DNA from 3 places in the Pseudoalteromonas sp. Ps84H-4 genome. Region 3 is predicted to be linked to each of the others. Evidence: predicted binding sites of a transcription regulator. Region 3 holds the regulator's gene; each other region holds the start of a gene.
The links. Region 3 encodes MetJ, which represses methionine synthesis genes. Its sites were predicted from a motif close to TAGACGTCTAGACGTCTA; they were not measured.
Positions count from the first base shown of each region.

Region 1: a site for MetJ is predicted at 1,304-1,321, ahead of metA (homoserine O-succinyltransferase). Genes of this name have one in related genera too.
Region 2: a site for MetJ is predicted at 1,139-1,156, ahead of metK (methionine adenosyltransferase). Genes of this name have one in related genera too.

Region 1 covers NZ_JAMXSK010000001.1:461,057-464,349, reverse strand. The annotation lists gene ettA (energy-dependent translational throttle protein EttA) at 1-1,139, opposite strand, end outside; gene metA (homoserine O-succinyltransferase) at 1,386-2,333, shown strand; gene NH454_RS02170 (homocysteine S-methyltransferase family protein) at 2,323-3,293, shown strand, end outside.
Region 2 covers NZ_JAMXSK010000002.1:373,756-377,048, reverse strand. The annotation lists gene tkt (transketolase) at 1-991, opposite strand, end outside; gene metK (methionine adenosyltransferase) at 1,258-2,409, shown strand; gene NH454_RS04175 (diacylglycerol kinase) at 2,462-2,866, opposite strand; gene NH454_RS04170 (START domain-containing protein) at 2,947-3,293, opposite strand, start outside.
Region 3 covers NZ_JAMXSK010000002.1:71,843-75,135, forward strand. The annotation lists gene NH454_RS02815 (malic enzyme-like NAD(P)-binding protein) at 606-1,847, shown strand; gene metJ (met regulon transcriptional regulator MetJ) at 1,935-2,255, opposite strand; gene metB (cystathionine gamma-synthase) at 2,522-3,293, shown strand, end outside.

The DNA of each region.
Region 1 (3,293 bases), on a different contig from region 3:
CTATCAGGCTTTTCTTCACCGCTTAGCATTTTGAATAGCGTTGATTTACCTGCACCATTGGCACCGATAATACCTACGATAGCGCCTTTAGGCATTGCAAAGTTTAAGTCATCAATTAATACGCGGTCGCCAAAGCTCTTCTTCAGGCCTTTCACTTCGATAACTTGGTCACCTAAGCGTGGACCCGGTGGAATGAATAGCTCATTCGTTTCGTTACGCTTTTGGTAATCATTTTGTTGAAGCTCTGAGAACTGTGCCATACGTGCTTTAGACTTAGCTTGACGGCCTTTCGGGTTTGAACGAACCCATTCAAGTTCTTGTGCGATTGATTTTTGACGTGCTTTTTCAGATTTCTGTTCTTGTTGTAAACGTAAATCTTTTTGCTCAAGCCACGATGAATAGTTACCTTCCCAAGGAATACCTTCACCACGGTCAAGCTCTAAAATCCAACCTGCTACGTTATCTAAGAAGTAACGGTCGTGGGTTACAGCAACCACAGTACCTTCGTAGTCGTGTAAGAAGCGTTCTAACCAAGCAACTGACTCAGCGTCTAAGTGGTTAGTCGGTTCGTCAAGAATAAGCATATCTGGTTTTTCAAGTAGTAAACGGCAGATCGCAACTCGGCGACGCTCACCACCCGAAAGGTGTTCAATTTTTGCATCCCAAGGTGGTAGGCGTAATGCATCAGCTGCACGCTCTAACACGTTATCAATATTGTGACCATCGTGTGCTTGGATGATAGCTTCAAGCTCACCTTGCTCTTTAGCAAGCGCATCGAAGTCTGCACCGTCCATTGCATACTCGTTGTATACTTCATCTAGGCGATTTAATGCATTTTTAACTTCGCTTACCGCTTCTTCTACTGTTTCGCGAACTGTTTTGTTCTCGTCTAGCTGCGGTTCTTGCGGTAAGTAACCGATTTTAGTGCCTGGTTGAGGGCGAGCTTCACCTTCAAAGTCTTGGTCAACACCGGCCATAATGCGCAGTAACGTCGATTTACCTGCACCGTTTAGACCTAGCACACCAATTTTTGCGCCTGGGAAAAAGTGTAAAGAAATATCTTTTAAGATAGTGCGCTTAGGTGGCACAACCTTAGATACTCGACTCATCGAGAATATAAACTTGTCTGGTAACACCATGAAAGAAGCCTTCAATTTATAATAAAAATTAACAGCAAGTATTGTATACCCAAACTACCTCAAAATACAGAATTCAGCGTTTATGATAGGCTTAATATCAAGGTGTTATTTACTCAAAGAGTCATACATTTTAATTAATGACCACTCAGAAATATCACTTCATTTGGACATCTAAACATCTAGAGGTTGAAATTTCTAACTATCCGTTCATAATTAGCACTCTAATATGTATGCTCGGAGCCCGCTATGCCCATTACAGTAAAAGATGAATTGCCAGCTATTGCAAAGTTACGTCAGGAAAACGTGTTTGTAATGCCAAAAAGCCGTGCGAAAACGCAAGAGATTCGCCCAATGCGTTTGGCCATCTTAAACTTAATGCCAAACAAAGTAGAAACCGAGGTGCAGTTTATTCGCTTACTAGCTAACTCACCGCTACAAGTTAATGTTGAGCTGTTGCGCTTAGATACCCACCGCAGCAGTAGTAACTCTGAGCAGCACTTAGATACGTTTTATCGTTATTTTTCTGAGGTAAAAGACAATAACTACGATGCCATGATCATCACGGGTGCGCCGCTTGCACATTTAGAGTATGACGATGTTGTCTATTGGGATGAACTTAAAGTGATTTTAGACTGGGCTGAGCAGCATGTTACCTCTACGCTGTTTTCGTGTTGGGCGGCCCATGCGGGGCTTTATCACCACTATGGTCTTAAGCGTGAACTTAAACCAAATAAGTTAAGTGGTGTATTTACCCACAAAAGCTATTTTGACCACGCAGCACTCACCCGTGGCTTTGATGATACCTTTTTAGTGCCACACTCTCGCTATGGTCATATTGATATTGATAAGATCACTGCCTGTGATGATTTGGTGGTGTTAGCTGGTTCTGAGCGAGTTGGTGCCTATTTAATTAAGAATAAGTCTGGCAGCCAAGTGTATATTACAGGTCATCCAGAGTACGATGCGCATACCTTAAAAGAAGAGTACCTGCGTGATAGCGAGAAGTCTGCAGACGCACCTAAACCAGAAAATTATTTCCCAGATGATAACCCTGATAACGAACCATCGAAAACATGGCAAAGTCATGCCTTTTTATTGTTTTCGAATTGGTTAAACTATTATGTGTACCAAACTACACCGTATGATATTAACTTAGTTAGCCAAGACGTAAGGACTAACAACTATGCCGAGTAATGCAGTGAATAAACGCGAACAATTGACCGAGGCGCTGAAACAGCGAATTTTAATCCTCGATGGCGCGATGGGCACCATGATCCAAGAACATAAATTAGAAGAGCAAGACTATCGCGGTGAGCGCTTTAAAGACTGGCATGTACTTATTAAAGGCAATAATGACTTATTAAGTCTGACTCAGCCAAAGATCATTGCTGATATTCACCGTGCTTACTTAGAAGCCGGTGCCGATATCATCGAAACCAATACCTTTAATGCCACGACTATTTCGATGGAAGATTACGATATGGCGAGTCTTAGTCGCGAAATCAACCTCGAGTCAGCGAAACTTGCGCGCGGCGTGTGTGATGAGTTTGAAGCAAAAGATCCAAGTAAACCGCGTTATGTAGCGGGTGTGCTTGGGCCAACGTCAAAAACCTGCTCTATTTCACCAGATGTAAATGACCCAGGTTATCGCAATATCAATTTTGATAAGCTGGTGGCTGCGTATGTTGAGTCGACACTGGCACTGATGGAAGGTGGCGCAGACCTTATTTTGATTGAAACCATCTTTGATACGCTTAATGCAAAAGCCGCTTCGTTTGCCGTAGAAGAAGCTTTCGAGCAAGCTGGTCGTAGTTTGCCTGTGATGATCTCAGGCACCATTACCGATGCCTCTGGTCGTACTTTATCAGGACAAACCACCGAAGCATTTTATAACTCTATTCGCCATATTAAACCGCTCTCAATTGGCCTCAACTGCGCCCTTGGCCCAGACTTACTGCGCCAGTATGTTGAAGAGTTATCGCGTGTTTGTGAAACCTTTACCTCGGTGCATCCAAATGCAGGTTTACCGAACGAATTTGGTGAATATGATTTAGAAGCCCCTGAAATGGCTAAAGAAATTATCGATTGGGGCAAATCTGGCTTTATTAACATTGTAGGTGGTTGTTGTGGCACCACACCGGCTCATATTAAGGC
Region 2 (3,293 bases), 300 kb from region 3:
CGTTTGTACGGCGTTTAAACTCAGCTGCAAGCTCTGGGTATGCACTTTCATAAGCGGCAAATTTTTCATCCCAGCTAGCTTCTAGTTGCTTACCTTTTTCTTTGCCATCCCACTCGCTGTAGATTTCAGCTGGAATTTCAAATGCATCACCTGTCCAACCTAGGAACTCACGAGATGCTTTGATTTCGTCTTCACCTAGTGGTGCACCGTGACAGTCGTGGCTACCTGATTTGTTAGGTGAACCGTAACCAATGATTGTTTTACAGCAAATTAGTGATGGTTTATCAGTAATGCTACGTGCTTCTTCAATAGCGGCGCGAATTGCATCAGGGTTATGACCGTCTACATCGCTTACTACGTGCCAACCGTATGCTTTGAAGCGCGCTGGTGTATCGTCACTGAACCACCCTTCTACTTCACCATCAATTGAGATGCCATTGTCATCCCAAAACGCAACTAGTTTACCTAGGCCTAATGTACCGGCTAATGAACAGGCTTCGTGAGAAATACCTTCCATTAAACAGCCATCACCCATAAATGCATAGGTGTAGTGATCAACAATATCGTGGCCTTCACGGTTAAACTGTGCAGCAAGTGCTTTCTCGGCAATTGCCATGCCCACAGCATTTGTGATCCCTTGACCTAATGGACCCGTAGTGGTCTCAATACCAGGCGCATAACCATATTCTGGGTGGCCCGGTGTTTTTGAGTGCATTTGGCGGAAGTTTTTAATTTCTTCGAGTGGTAAGTCATAGCCACTTAAGTGCAGTAGAGAATAGATCAGCATTGAACCGTGACCATTCGAAAGAATAAATCGATCGCGGTCTGCCCACTCTGGATTCGTAGGGTTGTGCTTTAGATAATCGCGCCATAGTACTTCTGCGATATCTGCCATGCCCATAGGGGCGCCAGGGTGGCCAGATTTGGCCTGTTGTACTGCGTCCATTGATAAGACGCGAATAGCATTTGCAAGTTCTTTGCGTGATGGCATGAATTCTCCTACCTTTATGTATTTGCGCTGGTTGTTTATGAAGCTCCATTCTTACTTATTGTAAGGGTACAGTGCAATTAAAAATCCGCATTAAATGCACCGTTTATGGGCGTTTGTTAAGAACAATACGTTATTAGTAATTTTAAATGGACGTCTAGGCGTAAAATTACTATGCAAACATATTTGTTTTAGATAAAATACGCCCCTTATTTTTTTAGCGCTATTACCGACGTTTGTGGAGCGCAATATTTGTGAGCAGAAATACAATGGCAAAACATTTATTTACTTCTGAATCTGTTTCTGAAGGTCATCCGGATAAAATCGCGGACCAAATCTCTGACGCGGTTCTAGATGCTATCTTAGAGCAAGATTCTCATGCCCGTGTTGCATGTGAGACATACGTAAAGACTGGTATGGTTATGGTTGGTGGTGAAATCACTACTAGCGCTTGGGTAGATATCGAAGAAATTACACGTAAAACTGTACGTGAAATCGGTTACACGCACTCAGACATGGGTTTCGATGCTGACTCGTGTGCAATCCTAAACACTATCGGTAAACAATCTCCAGATATTAACCAAGGTGTTGACCGTGCTCGTCCAGAAGACCAAGGCGCTGGTGACCAAGGTTTAATGTTCGGTTATGCATGTAACGAAACTGATGTTTTAATGCCTGCACCAATCACTTATTCACACCGTCTAGTTCAGCGTCAAGCTGAAGTTCGTAAGAGCGGTGAGCTTAACTGGTTACGTCCAGATGCAAAATCTCAAGTAACGTTTGCATACGAAAATGGCAAGCCTGTTGGTATTGATGCAGTTGTTCTTTCAACTCAACACTGTGATTCAATCTCACAAAACGACTTAGTTGAAGCGGTAATGGAAACTATCATTAAGCCGGTTCTTCCTGCTGAGCTTATCTCAAGCGCGACTAAGTTCTTCATCAACCCAACTGGCCGTTTCGTAATCGGTGGCCCTATGGGTGACTGTGGTCTTACAGGCCGTAAAATCATCGTAGATACATACGGTGGTATGGCTCGTCACGGTGGTGGTGCTTTCTCTGGTAAAGATCCATCAAAAGTTGACCGCTCAGCTGCATATGCTGCACGTTACGTTGCTAAAAACGTGGTTGCTGCTGGTCTTGCTGACAAGTGTGAGCTACAAGTTTCTTACGCTATCGGTGTTGCAGAGCCAACATCTATCAGCATCGAAACATTTGGTACAGGTAAATTAGATGAAGCACGTCTAATCGAATTAGTGCGTGAGCACTTCGACCTACGCCCTTACGGCTTAATCCAAATGCTTGATCTTGAGCGTCCTATCTATCAACCGACTGCGGCTTATGGTCACTTCGGTCGTAATGAGTTCCCTTGGGAAAGCACAGACAAAGCAGACGCACTTCGCGCAGCTGCTGGCCTGTAATAGGTTAAATAAAATGAAAAAAGCGCCAAACGGCGCTTTTTTTGTGTTTGATTTAAAGGTAGGAAACTATTTTTTCGTAAACAGCCACACCCCATACCAAGGCTAAAATCACCAGCGACAATGTCACCGCAGCAGAGGCCATATCTTTGGCTCGCCCAGATAATACATGATACTCAATGCTAACTCGGTCAGTCAGCGCTTCTATTGATGAGTTAAGTAACTCGACGATTAATAATAATAAATAGGGAATAAACAACACTAACCAGTGATTAAGTGACTGCGCCAATACGACCGACAAGGGTAACAAACACAGTCCTAAATAAATTTCAGAACGAAATGCAGACTCTTCTTTAAACGCCGCTTTAAAGCCTTTAATCGAGCATTTAGTTGCTTTTAAAATGCGTCCAACACCAAGGCCATTTGGCTTATTGACCAGGGGGATTTTTGGTTCTTTCATTTTTTACCTACTGCCTCAGAATTAACCTGATCATAATAATAAACTCTTACACTGTCACCCTAAGACTCTTGTTTTAATTGCTAGCAATTACCGGGGATGCTGCTGGTTTTGGTGCGCGAAAACTGATTATTAGTTAACTGCTCTCTGAGCGATTGTAGTGTTTTATAAACACTTTTTAATGACACTTTGTTACTTAACCAATAAGGGATAGAGCCACTCGGATCTGCATAAGCTTGATGGCTGACCAACAAATTACTTTGTTGCTGCTCTAAGCGCCAATATGCAGTGAGGTTTTTAATTCGTACAACCCCTGCCACTTCTGCTTTTGCATAGGGCTGGCTTTTAATTTGTAGCTCAGTTTTATGCTCACCTAAAGCGCGATAACAAGAGTAACTCACCAAGTCTCGATCTGATACCGGCCAAGGCG
Region 3 (3,293 bases):
CTTCACTCATTTCCTTTGCATAACTATTTCTGGCTGTTATGCCCATTATGTCGTTAATTGTAGAGACAAAGTGCCACCCCTTGGCTATATTCTTTTTTGTATAAATGAGTATACCAATCCGCAATAATACTTAATCATTTTGAGGGATTAAACCTGTCGCTACCTGCGTTAAAAATTTCTGATTTAGAACACAACTAAATAACGAAATTTTTGCCTTGCTATCAACAAGGTTTCATTGCCTCAAAATAGACTACTTAACTAAGCGTATTGGTATCTAAAAGTTATTAAAAATAATAAATTTAAATAATTTCGTGAGTAAATGCTGTGAACTTCGTTGAAATGGCTGTTTTGGGCTAATTTCGGCTATTTGCAGTGTTCGTGCATATAAAATACAAAAACACGCGCTTAAAAGGCCATAAATAGGTTGATTTTTATGTTTGATTAATCGCAACTATGCACAGAAATTGTTGGGAAATCCTTTAAAATTAAGCGATATAGCTTATAACAGGATAGACCTGATAATACTTGGAATTTTTATACATTACAGGTATCGTACTGATGCAAGCTCTCTCACTTTTTAACTTTTTGCAGGATACTATCGCGTTATGTCAGATTTTCGTGAAAAAGCATTACATTACCACGCTCACCCCGTTCCAGGTAAAATTAGTGTTGAACTAACTAAGCCAGCCGAAACGGTTAACGATCTCGCTTTAGCTTATAGCCCAGGTGTGGCTGAACCAGTCCGCGAAATTGCTGCTGATCCAGCAAATGCCTATAAGTACACAGGTAAAGGTAACATGGTTGCGGTTATTTCAAACGGTACCGCAATTCTAGGATTAGGTAACTTAGGCCCGCTTGCATCAAAACCTGTAATGGAAGGTAAAGCGTTACTATTCAAACGTTTTGCTGGCCTTGATTCAATTGATATTGAAGTAAAACACCGCACAACAGAAGACTTCATTAATACGGTTGCTAACATCGCTGATACGTTTGGTGGTATCAATCTAGAAGATATTAAAGCGCCAGAGTGTTTTGAAATCGAAAAAGCGCTTATCGAGCGTTGCGATATTCCAGTTTTCCACGATGACCAACATGGCACTGCTATTGTTACCGCTGCTGGTATGCTTAATGCCCTTGAAGTACAAGGTAAAGACATCGAAGATGCAATTATCGTATGTTTAGGTGCCGGTGCAGCTGCAGTTGCTTGTATGGAGCTATTAATAAAATGTGGCGCACTGCGTGAGCACATCTATATGCTTGACCGTAAAGGTGTGATCCACACTCGTCGTGATGACTTAAATGAGTATAAGCAATTATTTGCTAACAATACTGATAAGCGTACATTACAAGACGTTATTGCTGATGCTGATGTGTTTGTAGGTGTATCTGGTCCTAATCTATTAACTGCCGATGATCTTAAACTGATGGCAGATAAGCCTGTGGTGTTTGCGTGTTCAAACCCAGATCCTGAGATTGCCCCAGAAGTTGCACACAGTGCACGTAACGATTTAATTATGGCAACGGGGCGTTCAGACTTCCCTAACCAAGTGAATAACGTGCTTTGTTTCCCGTTTATTTTCCGTGGTGCGCTAGATGTGCGAGCAACGGCAATTAATGATGAAATGAAAATTGCAGCTGTGCATGCTATTCGAAGCATTGCAAAAGAGCCTGTACCAAGCGAAGTATTAAAAGCGGCTGGCGTTGAGTCACTAGAGTTTGGTGCCGAGTACATCATTCCTAAGCCAATGGACCCGCGTTTATTACCTCGTATTGCTCGTGCTGTTGCTGAGGCGGCAGTAGAGTCAGGGGTTGCGCAAATTGAGATGCCAGAAGATTACATGCGTTAAACTTAATTAACGCTAATAAAAAAACTCAGCCTAAGCTGAGTTTTTTTATGCCTGTGGCTATCGGCGGTGATCCGATGGCCGAAATACTTACTCTGAATCAAGAACAGGGATATCTAACCCCATTTCTTGCATAATCTTTTTAACTTCTTCTGGCACCTTTTCAGGGTTGTCTTTACGAAGGTCATCGTCATTTGGTAATGGTTGACCTGTAAAAGCATGTAGGAAAGCTTCACACAATAACTCACTATTCGTCGCATGACGTAAGTTATTGATCTGACGACGTGTACGTTCATCAGTTAATACTTTTAATACATTAAGTGGGATCGATACGGTAATCTTTTTTACTTGTTCTGATTTTTTACCGTGTTCTGCATATGGGTGAATGTATTCACCGTTCCATTTAGCCATAAGTTATTTCGTTGCCTCGGTTGTCAGTTATTTACGCGAGATACCAATTCAAAATAGAACACTTCGTAAAGGTAATTAGTATTTCTCATCGCGCAAGATGCGGAAATTCTATCTCTTTAAAAAAGATAGTCAAATACTAGTTATTTAGCCATCTAGTAGTGTAAATGTATAAACTTCTATTGTGAGCTATAAATACTTTGACTTCTCATAGTCGATCATCTAACCTTTTAGACGTCTAAACATCCAATTTATGAATAGGTGATGAAATGAGTGAAAAAAATAAAGCGACGATAGCGGTTCGTCACGGCATCGAAGCCGATAAGCATCATGGTGCGGTTGTGCCACCTCTATACTTATCAACCACCTATTCATTTGCTGACTTTGATACTAAACGCCAGTATGACTATGGCCGCAGTGGTAATCCGAATCGCGATATCTTAGCTGAAACCTTAGCTGAGCTTGAAGGGGGTGCAAGAGGCATTATTACTGCAACAGGTATGTCTGCAGTGCATTTAGCAACTCAGCTGTTAAACAGTGATGACACACTGGTTATTCCACATGACTGTTATGGCGGTAGTTACCGTTTATTCACTTCGCTTGAAAAGCGTGGCTTATTAAAACTAAAAGTTTTGGATTTAACCAAATCTGAAAACCATCAAGAAATTTTATCGATAAAACCTAAGTTGATTTGGATTGAAACGCCAAGTAACCCAATTTTGCGTTTAACTGATATTAAAGCAATTACGAGCATTGCTAAGCAGTGTGGTGCTTTAGTTGCGGCTGATAACACCTTCTTATCACCTGCATTACAAAACCCAATTGAGTTTGGTGTTGATATTGTTGTGCACTCAACCACTAAATATATTAATGGTCACTCTGATGTGGTCGGCGGGGCGGTGATTGCTGCAACGCAAGAGTTAGGTGATGAGCTTGCTTGGTGGGCGAATAACATTGGTATTACTGGTGCACCATTTGATAGCTACTTAACACTTCGTGGTTTACGTACTTTAAATGTACGTTTGAAGCAGCACCAAGAAA